DNA from 2 places in the Nonomuraea sp. NPDC059007 genome. Region 1 is predicted to be linked to the other one. Evidence: predicted binding sites of a transcription regulator. Region 1 holds the regulator's gene; the other holds the start of a gene.
What was found. Region 1 encodes HrcA, which represses chaperone genes, less so after heat shock. Its sites were predicted from a motif close to TTGGCACTCTCNNNNNGAGAGTGCCAA; they were not measured.
Positions count from the first base shown of each region.

Region 2: a site for HrcA is predicted at 5,240-5,266, ahead of groES (co-chaperone GroES). Genes of this name have one in related genera too.

Region 1 is NZ_JBHYJD010000013.1:163,584-171,295, reverse strand. Features, by position in the region: partial or broken gene ACFWY5_RS23165 (PhoH family protein) at 57-761, opposite strand; gene ACFWY5_RS23160 (histidine triad nucleotide-binding protein) at 859-1,203, opposite strand; gene ACFWY5_RS23155 (SigE family RNA polymerase sigma factor) at 1,434-1,979, shown strand; gene ACFWY5_RS23150 (hypothetical protein) at 1,976-2,620, shown strand; gene ACFWY5_RS23145 (16S rRNA (uracil(1498)-N(3))-methyltransferase) at 2,625-3,356, opposite strand; gene dnaJ (molecular chaperone DnaJ) at 3,385-4,524, opposite strand; gene hrcA (heat-inducible transcriptional repressor HrcA) at 4,536-5,549, opposite strand; gene ACFWY5_RS23130 (hypothetical protein) at 5,693-6,613, shown strand; gene ACFWY5_RS23125 (DUF3097 domain-containing protein) at 6,631-7,470, shown strand; gene ACFWY5_RS23120 (DUF4870 domain-containing protein) at 7,467-7,712, shown strand, end outside.
Region 2 is NZ_JBHYJD010000002.1:362,973-370,684, forward strand. Features, by position in the region: gene ACFWY5_RS04580 (hypothetical protein) at 97-1,653, opposite strand; gene ACFWY5_RS04585 (methyltransferase domain-containing protein) at 1,827-2,999, opposite strand; gene ACFWY5_RS04590 (Uma2 family endonuclease) at 3,024-3,683, opposite strand; gene ACFWY5_RS04595 (MarR family winged helix-turn-helix transcriptional regulator) at 3,731-4,228, opposite strand; gene ACFWY5_RS04600 (NAD-dependent epimerase/dehydratase family protein) at 4,334-5,194, shown strand; gene groES (co-chaperone GroES) at 5,353-5,667, shown strand; gene groL (chaperonin GroEL) at 5,749-7,368, shown strand.

The sequences.
Region 1 (7,712 bases):
TCCCCGATGGCGCGGAACCCCTCGGGCGTCAGGACGCCGGAGTCGACCGGTTGCGCCCGGCCGCGCATGTACGCCAGCGGCGCGACCTCGATCGTGCCCGCGGCCATGAGCTTGGGGATCGTCTCGGGGTCGAGCATGTCGTGCAGCGCGTCGTAGAGCGGCCGGAGATAGGGGTCGATCTTCTCGTAGAGCGTGCCGGGCAGGAAGCCCAGCCGCTCCCCCGCCTCGACCGCCGGCCGGGTGAGGATGATCCGGTTGACCTTCTTCTCCTGAAGCGCGCGGACCGCCTTGGCCATGGCCAGGTAGGTCTTGCCGGTGCCGGCGGGGCCGATGCCGAACACGACCGTGTGCTTGTCGATGGCGTCGACGTAGCGCTTCTGGTTGGCCGTCTTGGGGCGGATGGTCCGCCCCCTGGAGGACAGGATGTCGAGCGACAGCACCTCTGCGGGCCGCTCGGAGGTCATCTTCATCATCGCGATGCTCCGCTCGACGGCGTCGGGCGAGAGCTCGCCGCCGTTGCGCAGCACCTCGACCAGCTCCTCGAACAGGCGCACGACGGCGCCGCTCTCGTCGGGGGTCCCGGTGATGGTGATCTCGTTGCCCCGGACGTGGATGTCGGCCCGGAAGGCGCCCTCGATGACGCGCAGCAACTCGTCACGGGAGCCCAGGAGGCTGACCATCGGGTATTCGTCCGGGATCAGCACCTTGGCCTGAGTGCGCGAGGGAGGTGCCGTGCGTCGGGATTCGTGTAGTTCGGACATGGGTCAGGCCCTCGGGCCTGATGCCTCCCGGTCTTAATTCGGGTGTACTTCTCTGGCCCCATCGTAGCCGGGAGTGGCCCGCGCGCTCGCGTCAATATCAGCCGGGAGGCCAGGTCAGGTTGCGCCCCCCGAGAACATGCGCGTGCACGTGGAAGACGGTCTGCCCCGCACCGGCCCCGGTATTGAACACCACGCGGTACCCGGTTTCGGCCACCCCTTCCTGTACGGCGACCGCGTGGGCGGCCTTCAGCACGTCGTCGGCCAGCCCGTCGTCGGCCACGGCCAGCGCCGCGGCGTCGGAGTGGTGCTCCTTGGGAATCACGAGCACGTGCGTGGGCGCCTGCGGGTTGATGTCACGGAAGGCGAGCGTACGGTCACTCTCGTGGACGACGTCGGCCGGGATCTCCTTGGCCACGATCTTGCAGAAGAGGCAGTCGGTCACGGGAGTAGCCTAGCGAGGCGACCCGTTGCCAATCGGTAATCCTGCGTACCGTGCGCCGGAAGATCCACGCGGTTAGGGTGTGTGTGCGACACTTCAGCACAAAAGACGATTCAGGCTCGGGCGAGGCCACCTGGCGAGGACACGACTGGGTAATGCACCCCAAGGAACCGGGAAAACCTCAAGAACCGGAAGAGCGTAAACCCGCAGGGAAGGCCGAGCGTCCCATTGATGTGACCACCGAAACCCTTCTGGCCGACAGGTCGCTGGGGGCGGTGCCGGTCGGATGGGACGCCGACGTGGCCGTTACCGCGCTGTACAGTGCGCACTTCCGGTCATTGGTTCGTCTCGCCGTGTTGCTCGTGCGCGACATAGCAACAGCGGAGGAAGTCGTGCAGGATGCGTTCGTCGCCATCCATGGCGCCTGGCGCAGACTGCGTGACCCCGACAAGGCACTCGCCTACCTGCGGCAGTCTGTCGTCAACCGGTCCCGTTCCGTTCTGCGTCACCGAGCCGTCGTGGAGAAGTACGCACCCAAGGGCCTGCCAGACGCCCCGAGCGCCGAGAACGGCGCCATCGGCGAGCTGGAGCGCTCCGCGGTCATCGAGGCATTACGCGCGCTGCCGACCCGGCAGAGAGAGGCCCTTGTCCTTCGTTACTACGGGGATCTGTCCGAGGCTGAGATCGCCCATGCCATGGGCATCAGCAAGGGCGCGGTCAAGAGCCACACCGCCCGTGGCATGGCCGCCTTGCGATCCGTCCTGGAGAAGATGTCATGACCCAGCCGCCCGACGAGTACGGCGACATTCTGCGCCGCGTGCTCCGCGCGGAGGCGGACGCGGTCGTGCCGTCTCCGGAAGGTCTGGAGATCATCCGCGGCCGCATCGAGCGGCGGGGCGTGCGCAGCGTGTTGTGGTGGCGCATCGGCGCCGCCACGGTCAGTGCCGTACTGGTCGCGGGCACCGTCGTCATGGTGGTCCCCTCACTGCGGGACAGGGTCATCACGCCCACGGAGGTCGAGCACGTCCGCGAGACCGACGCCCCGCCGGACAACTCCTCCACCAACCGCCCTCAGGACAAGCCCAGCCCGAGCAGGTCGGAGCCGGCTATCCTGCCCGCCGATCCCACGCCCACGCCGACGTCGCCGGGGCAGGCCACCGAGTCGGCCAAGTCGACGGCGAAGCCGTCCCCGAGCGGCAGCGTCACCCCGACGCCGACGCCCTGCCCGTCCACTCCGGAGGAGGAGACCGCCGCGCGCGAGGACTGCCCCACGGCGTCCGCCAGTCCCACGCCCTCCGGCCCCACCGACACGCCCATCCCGTCCGGCAGCTGCCCGCCGGAGGAGTGCCCGCCGGACGACCAGCCGCCCGCGCCGCCCACCGACCTGACGACGCCGCTGACCTCCAACCAGGTGAGCTGAGGTCTCACCAGCGCCCGGTGCGCGCCATCAGCACCGCCGCCGCGGCCACTCCCGCGGTCGAGGTCCGCAGCACCGTAGACCCCATCAGCGCCGGTACGGCTCCCGCCGCGACGAACCCGGCCAGCTCGCCTTCCGAGATCCCGCCCTCGGGCCCGACCACGAGCACGATCTCCCCGTCGGCGGGCAGGCTCACCCGCGACAACGGCCGCGCCGCCTCCTCGTGCAGCACGAGCGCCAGCGCCGCCCGCCCGAGCAACGCCTCCACCTGAGCGGTGGAGGCCAGATCGGCCACCTCGGCCCCGTGGAAGCGCCGCGCCTGCTTGCCCGCCTCCCGCGCGGTGGCGCGCCACTTGCCGAGCGCCTTGGCGACCTTGTCGCCCTTCCACTGGGTGATGCTGCGCGCGGCCGCCCAGGGCACGATGCGGTCGACACCGGCCTCGGTCATCATCTCGACGGCCAGCTCGCCCCTGTCGCCCTTGGGCAGCCCCTGGACGACGACCACGCGCGGCGCCGGAGCCGGGACCTCGTAACGCTTGAGCACGTCGAGCAGCAGCCGGTCCTTGAGCGCCTCGCGCACGACGCACTCGGCCACCGCGCCGGCGCCGTCGGTGAGGTCGACCCGCTCACCCGCCCGCAGCCGCCTGACGGCCGCCGCGTGGCGGCCCTCCGGCCCGTCGAGCACCGCCTCATCGCCGCCGAACGTCTCGCGCCCGGCCAGGAACACCGGCACGCTCATGGCCGCCCCCGCTCGCCGTACAAGGAGGTCAGCGGCCGTTGAAGGCGTCTCGCAGGCGGGAGAAGAAGCCCTGCTGGCCCGGCGCGAACTTGCCGGGCGGGCGCTCCTCCCCGCGCAGCTTCGACAGCTCGCGCAGCAGTTCCTCCTGGGCCGGGTCGAGGCGGCCCGGCGTCTCCACGTTGACGTGGATGAGCAGGTCGCCGCGGCCGGAGTCGTTGAGGCGCTGCACGCCGCGGCCGTACATGGAGATCACCTGGCCGGACTGCGTGCCGGGGCGGACGTCGACCTCCTCGGCGCCGTCGAGCGTCTCCACCGTCAGCACGGTGCCGAGGGCGGCGGCGGTCATCGGGATCTGAACGGTGCAGTGGAGGTCGTCGCCGCGCCGCTCGAAGATCTCGTGCGGCCGCTCGACGATCTCCAGGAAGAGGTCTCCGGGCGGGCCGCCGCCGGGGCCGACCTCGCCCTCACCGGCCAGCTGGATGTGGGTGCCGTCCTCGACGCCCGCGGGGATGCGGACCTTGATGGTACGGCGGGTGCGCACCCGGCCGTCGCCCGCGCACTCCTGGCAGGGGTTGCGGATGATGGAGCCGAATCCCTGGCACTGGGGGCACGGCCGCGAGGTCATGACCTGGCCCAGGAAGGACCGGGTGACCTGGGAGACCTCGCCCCGGCCGCCGCACATGTCACAGGTGTCGGGGTGGGTGCCCGGCGCGGCGCCCGCGCCCTGGCAGACCTCACAGACGACGGCGGTGTCGACGACCAGTTCGCGCGTGGTGCCGAACGCCGTCTCGCGCAGGTCCAGCTCGACGCGGATGGTGGCGTTGCGGCCCCTCCTGGCCCGCGAGCGGGGGCCGCGCCCGCCGCCCGCCGTACCGAAGAAGGCGTCCATGATGTCGCTGAAGGGGAAACCCGCGCCGAAACCGGCCGCTCCGGCCCCTGCGCCGGCGGCGGCGAAGGGGTCGGCGCCAAGGTCGTACATCTGGCGCTTCTGCGGGTCCGACAGCACCTCGTACGCCTGCGTGATCTCCTTGAAACGCTCCTGCGTCGCGGGATCGGGGTTCACGTCCGGGTGCAGCTCACGGGCCAGCCGGCGATAGGCCTTCTTGACCTCGTCCTGACTGGCGTCACGGCGCACCCCGAGGGTGCTGTAGTAGTCGCTGTTTGCCACTTATCGACCTCTTAAGAAGCAGCCAGGATCTGGCTGACGTAGCGTGCCACTGCGCGCACGGCGCCCATGGTCACCGGGTAGTCCATCCTCGTGGGGCCGAGGACGCCCAGCCGGGCCAGTTGGTTGTCGCCAGAACCGTATCCGGTGGCGACGATGGACGTACCGTGGAGATAGGGGTTTTCCGCTCCGATGCGCACGGTGAGCGCGGTCGGGGTGTCCGTTGTCGTCTCGCCGAGCAGGCGCATGAGCACGACCTGCTCTTCCAGCGCTTCGAGGACGTCGCGCAGGCCGATGGTGAAGTCGGCGCCGGCCAGGTTGGCCGCACCGGCGAAAACGATCTTCTCGTCGTGCCGTTCGACGAGCGTCTCCAGCAGGACCGACAGAATCGTCGCGACAACCGGCCGGTCCTCCACCGGAAGCCGTTCCGGCAGGTCGGCCACCAGGTCGGGCACCTCGGCCAGCCCGCACCCGTCGAGACAGGCGTTGAGCACGGCGCGCAGGTGGGCGATCCGGGGGTCCTCGATGACCTCGGGCAGCTCGACGACGCGCTGCTCGACCCGGCCCGTGTTGGTGATCAGCACGAGCATGATCCGCCGCTCGCTCAGCGGCACGAGCTCGACGTGGCGCACGCTGGAGCGCGTCAGCGTCGGATACTGCACCACCGCGACCTGCCTGGTCAGCTGCGCCAGCAGCCGTACCGTGCGGGTCACCACGTCGTCGAGGTCGACCGCGCCGGCCAGGAAGGTCTCGATGGCCCTGCGCTCGGCCGTGGACAGCGGCTTGATCTGCGAGAGCCGGTCGACGAAGAGCCGGTAGCCCTTGTCCGTCGGCACCCGGCCCGCGCTGGTGTGCGGCTGGGTGATGTACCCCTCCTCCTCCAGCGCGGCCATGTCGTTGCGTACCGTGGCCGGGGAGACCTTGAGGTTGTGGCGCTCGGCCAGCGCCTTGGAGCCCACCGGTTCGTTGGTGGACACGTAGTCCTCGACAATCGCGCGGAGGACCGCGAGTTTCCTGTCGTCGAGCACGTGTGCACCTCCTACCTCTTCCCTTGGGAAACGCCAGGTCTGGCACTCGGTGTTCCCGAGTGCCAAGTGTACGGCTCTCACCCACAAGGTGCGATAACCCACGTGCTAGCGGACGGCAACCCGATACGTCCACACTTGCAGCTATGAGTGAAGATTTCCGGCAGGGTGGAGGATGGCAGCCTCCTCAGCAGCCTCCGTACGAGCCTCCGCCGCAGGGCGGACCCCCGTACGGCCCCCCGCCGCAGAGCGGCCCCCAGTACGGGCCTGCGGGCGGCCCGCCGTACGGCCAGCCGCCGTCGGGCCCCCCGCAGGGCCAGCCGCCCTCAGGCCCGCAGTACGGCCAGCCGCCCTCAGGTCCCCAGTACGGCCAGCCGCCGTCGGGCCCCCAGTACGGCCAGCAACCCCAGTACGGCCAGCCGCCCCTCGGCCAGCAACCCTTCGGTCAGCAGCCCCAGTTCGGCCAGCAGCAGTTCGGCCAGCCCCCGTACGGCGCCCCCCAGTTCCCCCCTCCGGTGGACGGCAAGCGGCTGCGCCCGCCCCTGTGGCAGATCGCCGTGGCCTGGGGCGTGGCCGTCGTGTTCGTGATCGCCGGCATCGCGCTGTTCGCGGGCGGCGTGACCAGTGGCGTGAGCGGCGCCGCCCCGGGCAAGACGTTCCAGCCCGGCCAGCCCGCCACGGTCACCATCGACCCGGCCGACCGGCCCGCGCTCTACCTGTCGCGCGGCACCCAGGTCAGCTGGGAGTGCCAGATCAACGGCAACGCCAAGCTCGTCACCACGCCCGTGAACCAGACCGTCGAGCTCAACGGCACGAGCTGGGAGCTGATCGCGCTGGTCAACGCCCCGGCCGCGGGTGACTACCAGATCAGCTGCACGATCGAACCCGACGCGCAGACCCGTTTCGGCGTCGGCAAGGACCTGACCGCCGCGGCCGGCGGCATCATGGGCGGCGTGGCCGCGCTGTTCATCCTGCCCGCGGTCGGCGTGCTCATCGCGGTGGTGTGGACGGTCGTCGTGCTGGTGCGCCGCAGCGGCCACCGCAAGCGCCTCGCGATGGGCGGGTGATTTGCTACGGTCCCCGTGTGTACGACGGTGATGTGCTCGCGGGGAACTGGCGGCGTCCGGGCAAGGGCAAGATCCCTCAGGTCCCGGCGGATCTCGACCTGGTCGTGGAGGACGCCGATAGCGGCTTCTGCGGCGCCGTGGTGGCCTGCGACAAGGAGGCCGTCACGCTGGAGGACCGATTCGGCAAGCGCCGCCTGTTCCCGCTCGCGCCGGCGGCGTTCCTGCTGGAGGGCAGGCCGGTGACGCTGGTGCGGCCGGTCGCCCCGGCGGCGGGCGGGACCCCGGCGGGCGGGACGGCGGCGGGCGGGAAGAGGCGCAGCGCGTCGGGCTCGATCGCCGTCGAGGGCCTGCGCGCCCGGGTGGCCCGCGAGAGCCGCATCTACGTCGAGGGCGTGCACGACGCCGCCCTCGTGGAGAAGATCTGGGGCCACGACCTGCGGGTCGAAGGCGTGGTCGTGGAGTACCTGGAGGGCGTGGACGACCTGCCCGCCATCGTCGCGGAGTTCGGCCCGTCCACCGGCAGGCGGCTCGGGGTCCTGGTGGACCACCTGGTGCCCGGTTCCAAGGAGAGCCGGATCGCCGCCCAGGTCAGCTCGCCCGACGTGCTGATCGTCGGGCACCCGTACATCGACATCTGGCAGGCGGTGAAGCCGTCCGTCCTGCGGATCCCCGGCTGGCCGGACGTGCCGCGCGGGGTGCCGTGGAAGGAGGGCGTGATCGCCGCCCTGGGCTGGCGCATGGAGCCCGCCGCGGCGTGGCGGCGCATCCTGGGCTCCGTCTCGACCTTTTCCGACCTCGAGCCCGAGCTTCTCGGCCGGGTCGAGGAGCTGATCGACTTCGTCACGGAGGCATCATGAGCCAGGACCACCCCCAGCCTGACGACGACTCCACCCGCCGCGTGGAGCGCTCCGACATTCCCGGCCACGGCCAGCCGCCCTCGGGAGGCTACGGTCAACAGCCCCCGAGCGGGTACGGCCAGCAGCCCCCAAGCGGATACGGTCAACAGCCGCCGAGCGGGTACGGCCAGCCGGGCGCGTACCCGGGAGGCTACGGCCAGCAGCCGTCAGGCGGGTACACCCAGCAGCCGCCCTCCGCCGAC
Region 2 (7,712 bases), on a different contig from region 1:
CGACCATCGCTCGACGGACGGTCAGGGGTATGGCGGGGCGGGTAGGTGGGCTCTGCCGTAACGGCTCCGGGAGCTTTTGAGGTTTGAAAAGAGCGATCAGTCCTTGGATCGGGTGGGGCGGAGGAGCGCCTCGGCGAGGGCGAGCATGGTCTCCTCCAGGGCGCCGAGGCGCTTGGTGAGGTCGGTGGAGGCGTCGGTGACGGACTGGGTCAGCTCGTCGCGGTCCGGGCGGGCCTCGATCGTGGCCGAGAGTTCGGCGGCGGCGGTGGCCAGGCGTTCGTCGATGGCGTCGAAGCGCTTGACCTGCTCGGTCGTCTGCGAGTCGAGCAGTTCGCCCACCCGCTCGGCGATCGCCAGCGTCGCGGGGAGCTGGCCGACGCGCTGGTTGACCGCCTCGACCCGGTCGTCGACGCCCTCCAGTTGCTCGGTGCCGCGGGTGAGCTGCGTGTCGACGCCGTCGAAGCGGGCGACCACGTGCTCCTCGACCTCGCCGAGGCGCTCGTCGAGGGATTCGAAGGCGTTGTCGAGCTTGTTGAAGCGGCCTTCGGTGCGCGTGGCGGTGTCGGAGCGGTGCTGGTCGGCGGTGGCCAGCCACTCGTCGACGATGGTGACCCGCCCGTCGAGCGTCTCGAAGCGGGCCTCGACCCGGCCGTCGAGGTCGCCGATGCGCTTGCCCATGTGGTTGTCGAGGTCGCCGATGTGGGTGTCGAGCTCGCCGACGCGCTTGTCGAGGCCGACGAGACGGCTGTCGACGCCGCCGACCCTGCCGTCGATGCCGTCGAGGCGGGTGTCGATGTCGGCCAGGCACTCGTCGGCGGTCTCGATGCGGCCGTCGACGCTGGTGAGCCGGCCGTCGACGGCGATGAGGCGGCCGTCGACCCGGTCGACCCGGCTGTCGAGGCCGTCGAGGCGGCCGGACAGGCGCTCCTCCGCCGTCTCGACCCTCGCGCCGACCTGCTCGACGGCGCCCTTGAGCTCCTCGCCGACCGCGCCGATGCGGGCGGTGAGGGTGCCGGACAGGTCGGCCATGCCGCCCTCGACCCGCTCGGTGCGGCCCGTGAGCTCGCCGATGGACTTGTCGAGCCTGGTGAAGCGGTTGGCCGCCGCCTCCATGCTGGCGTTGAGCTGGCCGAGCTTCCCGGCGAAGTCGCCGAGCCGCTTGGCGATGCCCTCGGTGCCGTCGAGCACCGTCTGCAGCCGCTTGAGCGCCTCGTCGACGCTCTCGCCGACCGTGCCGACGTCCGCCCACAGGCTGGGCAGCTCGATGACGGGGCTGACGCGCTGGCTGACGTTCTCGACGCGGGCGTCGACGTTGCCGATCTGCTCGCCGACGGCGTCGACGTGGTCGCGTACCGCCTCCACGTGCTGGGCGAGCCCTTCGGCCCAGGTCGGCGGCTTGGCGGAGATGTCGTCGAGGCGGCCGCTCACGGACTCGAGCGTGCCGCTCAGCCCGCCGAGCTCGCGCTCGCGCACCTCGCGCAGCAGCCACTCCATGCCTTCGAGCCGCTGGCGGATCTCGTCGAGTACGGCCCCTTGGGTGCGCTGCTCGTAGACGTGGTCCTGGGCGGCGCGCGCGAGTAGTTCCCGCATCCTGTCGGATATGGCGGTCTGGCCGCCTGCCTGCAAAAGGGTGGTGTGATTGGAATGATCCACCGAAAGCTCCTTCACTCGCCGACGGAGTGCCGCGCAGCGGTGGGATAGGTCCGGTATGCAATGACTGAAGGAGAACGCGGTAATCCGCTATAGGGGGGAGAACTCCCGCGCGTCCACCTTAGCCTTTGGATCAAGGTCCGTCGGGGTGACTGGAAAAGATCCTGTTTTGTCATTTATGCAGGTGGGAGCCCCAGGCAGATGAGAACAAAAGGTTGGTTCATAATCCGCGTGAGGATGATTACTCCGGACTTGTCACCGGAAAGTCTCAGGTCTCGCCGCAATCGTTCGATGTCCACGGCGGAGCCGCGCTTCTTGATGGTGACATTTCCTATTTCGCGGGCCCGGAGTGCCGCCCGCAGCCGCTTCAGCGAGAACGGCAGCGCCTCGTCCACCTCGTACCTGGCCGCCCAGGGCGTGTCCACCGGCTCGTCCCCGGTGATATAGGCGATCATCGGATCCGCCAGCCGCCCGCCCACCATCTCGGCCACCTCGCCCACCAGATGGGCCCGGATCGCCGCCCCGTCCGGCTCGTAGACGTACCGCCCGAGTTCACCCACCGCGGCATGCACGCCCGTGGGCGTGAGCGTCTGCCCGCCCGGCAGCAGCGTCGCCCTGCGTCCCGCCTGCCCGGGAGTCCAGAGCGCCGCCTCCTTGACCTCCCCCTTGTACGAAACCCACTCGGCCTCGGCCGCCTCCGGTATGTACTCGTACGGAATCCCCGGCGCCACCTTCAGACACGACCCCCGGGCCCGCCCCGCCAGATCCATGACCACCGGCCAGGGCGGCGAGTAGGCCTGCGGGTCGAACGTCCTCCCCCTGGCGGTACGGCGGGCCGGATCGGCGAACAACGCGTCGTACTCCTCCGGGGCCACCTCCGCCGCGTCCCCCACCCGCACGCGTACCCGCTCCGCGACCCCCAGCGCCTCCGCGTTGGCCCGCGCGACGGCGGCGGTGAGCGGATCGAGCTCGACGGCGTCCACGTGATGTCCGGCCCGCGCGAGCTCCAGCGCGTCCCCGCCGATCCCGCAGCAGGCGTCCACCACCCGCGCGGGCCCGTGGGTCATCGAAGTCAGCCGCCGCGCCCGATGCGCCGCTACCTCGGCCCGGGTGGACTGCTCCAGCCCGTGCGGCGTGAAGTACATGAGCCGGGCGTCGTCCCCGAACTTCGCCACCGCCCGCGCCCTGAGCCCGGCCTGGGTGAGGGCGGCCGAGGTGAGCGCGCTGTCGTAGGTCTTCCTGAGCCGCGTGGCCGCCTTGACCGGATCGCTCCCGCTCAGCTCGACCGCCTCGTCCAGAGCTTTGCGGCCGCGGGGCGTCAGCAGATCGAGAAAGGCGTCGAGGTCCACGTCATCCGACGTTAGTGCACGCGGTCAGTCCAGCAGGTCGGCGATGGTGATGCTGATGGGGAAGGGGAACTGGAGCTCAAGCTTGTCGCGGAAGATGCCGATGCCTGAGTAGAAGCTCGTCGCTTCGTCGAGTTCGTAGACGTGCACGACCGGCTGGCCGCGCTCTTCCTCGATGATCCAGAAGTGCCGGATCCCGGCGCTGGCGTAGATCTTCGGCTTGACGTGGATGTCGCGATGCTCGGACTCGGGCGAGACGACCTCGACGACGAGGTGTACTTGCTTGGCGTGGAAGGCGGTGCGGGCCATGTCTCTTGAGGCGTCGGCGTCGACGACGAGCACATCAGGGTCTGGGCGCTGCCACCTGTCGATGCGGATGGTCATCTGTGTGCTCGGCCGCAGATGTGCGGGAGCCTGCGCTTTGAGCATGCCTCGAAGGTTGGAGATCACATACTCGTGGAAGTTGCGTTGGGGGGACATGAGGATGAGGGCTCCGTCAATGAGTTCGACGCGCTTGAAGAGGTCCAGCTCGCCGTTGGGCCCATCCTGCGGCAGCAGGTCGAGATCGTCGGACGTCCAGCCGCCGTCCGGCGGGTAGGGCCAGTTCGCGAGTACGTCTCTCGTACGGTCCATCGTGGCGGTCACATCACTCACTGTAACGTCGGTGTCGTCGCCGTTCGTGGTCATCGAACCACATTCTGCTGCACTTCCCTGTAAGGGAGATGTTCCCGCATTCAGAGCTCCGTGTCGCCCAGGGAGACCAGGAGTTTGCGGAGGGTTTCGGCCAGGGTCTTCTGGTCGGCGGGGGTGAGGGCGGACAGGAGCCTCGCCTCGTTGGCGACGTGGAGGGCCAGGAGGTCGCCGGCCAGGCGTTCGCCCTCCTCGGTCAGCGCCACCAGGACCATGCGGCGGTTGCTCTCCAGCGGCCAGCGCCGTACCAGGCCGCGCTCCACCAGGCGGTCCATGCGGTTGGTCAGGGCGCCGGGGCTGACCAGGGCGGAGGCGGCCAGGTCCTTCATGCACATGGTGTGCTCCGGGTTGCCGCGCAGCAATGTGGCGAGCATGTCGAACTCCCACGGCTCCAGCCCGTGCTCGGCGAAGAACTCCTTGATGCCCCGCTCCAGCAGGCGCGAGGCACGGGACAGGCGGCCCACCACGCCCATCGGGCTCACGTCCACGTCGGGGCGGGTGGCGGCCCACTGCTTCGTGATCGCGTCCACTGCGTCTCGCATGGTGCGCACACTATCAAAAATTTCGAGGTTGAAATGTTCGAGGGTCCGGGCTACTGTCCACCACGTCGAAAGTTTCGATGTCGAAGTGTTTGGGGTGGAAGAGCGATGAAGGTTCTGGTGCTGGGCGCGACGGGGTACGTCGGGGGCGCGCTCGTCGAGGAGCTCGCCGGGCGCGGTCACGAGGTCGTGGCCCTGGTACGGCCGGCCGCCGACGGGGGCAGGCGGCTGCCCGCCGTACCGGAGGAGAGGTATGGGGACCTGTCCGACGCGGCGTCGATCACCGCGGCCGTGACGCCGGACGTCGACGCGGTCGTGCACGCGGCGCAGCTCACCGGCGACGAGGGGACCGACCTTCAGGTGATCGGGGCGCTGCTCGGCGCGGGCAGGCCGGTGGTGTACGTGAGCGGCGTGTGGGTCCTCGGCGCGACCGAGGACGGGCACGAGGAGAGCGCGGCCGACCCGATCCCGATCGTGGGGTACCGGCCGAAGGTGGAGGATCTGGTGCTCGGCGCGGGCGGCGTGGTGGTACGGCCGGGGCTGGTGCACGGGCGCGGCGGCGGGATCCCGGCGATGTTGCGCGGCTGGGCGGCCGAGCGCGGGAGCGGGGTGCACGTGGGCGAGGGCGGGGAAGGATCGTCGTTCGTGCACGTGGACGACCTGGCCGAGCTGATCGCGACGGCGGTGGAGAAGGGGCGGCCCGGCGCGGTCTACCACGGGATCGCCGAGGAGCACGTGCCGCTGGCGCGGGTGGCCTCCGCCGCGGCGTGGTCGGTGGGGGTCGGCGAGGGCGTGGACGTGCTGTCATGGCCGGTGGCGGAGGCGGCGGGGGTCGTGGGCCTGCCGTTCGCCGAAGCGCTCGCGCTCAGCCAGCGTGTCAGCTCTGCGCGAACCCGTGCGGCGCTCGGATGGGCCCCCAGCAGGCCGGGTATCGTCTCCGAGCTGCGGGAAGGCTCTTACGCGCGCTGAGCCGGTTCGTGTTGACTGTCAAGCCCCTCTTGCATATGTTTCGTGTTGGCACTCTCCCCTTGAGAGTGCCAACGTGCGACGAGGCAGGTCTACCACCCGCGACGGCAGGCCCCGCTGGTCGCCTCTTCTAGATCATTCAAATCTGAAGGGGAGGTCCGATCGTGACGACCGCCACTAAGGTTCCCGTTAAGCCGCTCGGCGACCGCATTGTGGTCCAGCCGCTTGAGGCCGAGCAGACCACCGCTTCCGGCCTGGTCATCCCAGACACCGCCAAGGAGAAGCCGCAAGAGGGCAAGGTCCTCGCGGTGGGCCCGGGCAACTGGGACGAGGACGGCGACAAGCGGATTCCGCTTGACGTCTCCGAGGGCGACATCGTCCTCTACAGCAAGTACGGCGGCACTGAGGTCAAGTACGGCGGCGAGGAGTACCTCGTGCTCTCCGCCCGCGACGTTCTCGCGATCATCGAGAAGTAAGCCGGTATGTGTCGGGCCCCGGACGCAGCTCTCAGCAGAGGCGACCGGGGCTTTCGACGCTAGGAGAGGACTTTCAACCAAATGGCGAAGATCCTGGAGTTCGACGAGGACGCGCGGCGCGCTCTTGAGCGCGGCGTCAACGCCCTCGCGGACGCCGTGAAGGTAACCCTCGGCCCGCGTGGCCGTAACGTCGTCATCGACAAGAAGTTCGGTGCTCCGACGATCACGAACGACGGCGTGACCATCGCTCGCGAGGTCGAGCTGGAAGACCGCTACGAGAACCTCGGCGCCCAGCTCGCCAAGGAAGTGGCCACCAAGACCAACGACATCGCGGGTGACGGCACCACCACCGCGACCGTCCTGGCCCAGGCCATGGTCCGCGAAGGTCTGCGCAACGTCGCCGCCGGCGCCTCGCCGCTGTCGCTGAAGCGCGGGATCGACAAGGCCGCCAAGGCCATCAGCGACAAGCTGATCGCCAGCGCCCGCGAGGTCGGCGACAAGAAGGAGATCGCCAACGTCGCGACGATCTCCGCCCAGGACGCCAAGATCGGCGATCTCATCGCCGAGGCGTTCGACAAGGTGGGCAAGGACGGCGTCCTCACGGTCGAAGAGTCCAACGCCATGGGCATGGAGCTCGAGTTCACCGAGGGCATGCAGTTCGACAAGGGCTACCTGTCGCAGTACATGGTGACCGACCCCGAGCGCATGGAGGCCGTCCTGGAGGACGCCTACGTGCTGCTCACCCAGAGCAAGATCGCCTCCATCGCGGACTTCCTGCCGCTGCTGGAGCAGGTCGCGCAGACCAAGAAGCCGCTGTTCGTGGTCGCCGAGGACGTCGAGGGCGAGGCCCTGGCCGTCCTGGTCACCAACAAGATCCGCGGCACGTTCACCTCCGTGGCCGTCAAGGCCCCGGGCTTCGGTGACCGTCGCAAGGCGATGCTCCAGGACATGGCCATCCTCACCGGCGGCCAGGTCGTCGCCGAGGAGGTCGGGCTCAAGCTGGAGCACGTCGGTCTCGAGGTGCTCGGCACGGCCCGCCGCATCGTCGTCACCAAGGACGCCACCACCATCGTGGACGGCGCCGGCGACGCGCAGGCGATCGAGGACCGGGTCAAGGAGATCAAGCTCGCCATCGAGCAGTCCGACTCAGACTGGGACCGCGAGAAGCTGCAGGAGCGCCTGGCCAAGCTGGCCGGCGGTGTGTGCGTGCTGCGTGTCGGCGCCGCCACCGAGGTCGAGCTCAAGGAGAAGAAGCACCGTCTCGAGGACGCGATCTCCGCGACGCGCGCCGCGATCGAGGAGGGCATCGTCTCCGGCGGCGGCACCGCGCTGATCCACGTCGGCAAGGAGCTGGACGACCTCGGCCTCACCGGCGACGAGGCCACTGGCGTGGGCGTCGTCCGCCGCGCGCTGGTCGAGCCGACCCGCTGGATCGCCGAGAACGCCGGCCTCGAGGGCTACGTCGTCACCCACAAGGTGGCGGAGCTGGCCGCCGGCCACGGCCTCAACGCCGCGACCGGCGAGTACGGCAACCTGATCGACCAGGGCGTCATCGACCCCGTCAAGGTCACCCGCTCGGCGGTGCAGAATGCGGCGTCCATCGCCGGCATGCTGCTCACGACGGAGGCCCTGGTGGTCGAGAAGCCCGAGGAGGAGGCCCCCGCCGCCGCCGGCGGGCACGGTCACGGCCACGGCCACTGATCGTTTCTCCTGGATCGTCACCTCCCGAGGCCGCCAAGGCCCGCTGAGGTCGCCACGGCCCGCACCGCTCGCCGGTGCGGGCCGTTTCGCGTCCGTGGGGGCCGTTTCCCGTGTGTGCGGGCTGTCTTCGTGCGTTCCGTTTCCCGTGCGTGCGGTCCTCTGTGCGTGCTGTCTTTCAGGGCTTGGGTCCGTTTTCTTGCGGTCCGCTTTGAGGGGGTGCGTCGGCGGTGGGAGCGGTCGTTCGGGCTGAGGGGCGGGTTCTCGGGGTGGGCGTCTGTGCTGGGGACGCCCCTGGCGGGGCTGGGGTGCGTTCTGCGGTCCTTCCGTTACGGCCCAGCCGTCCT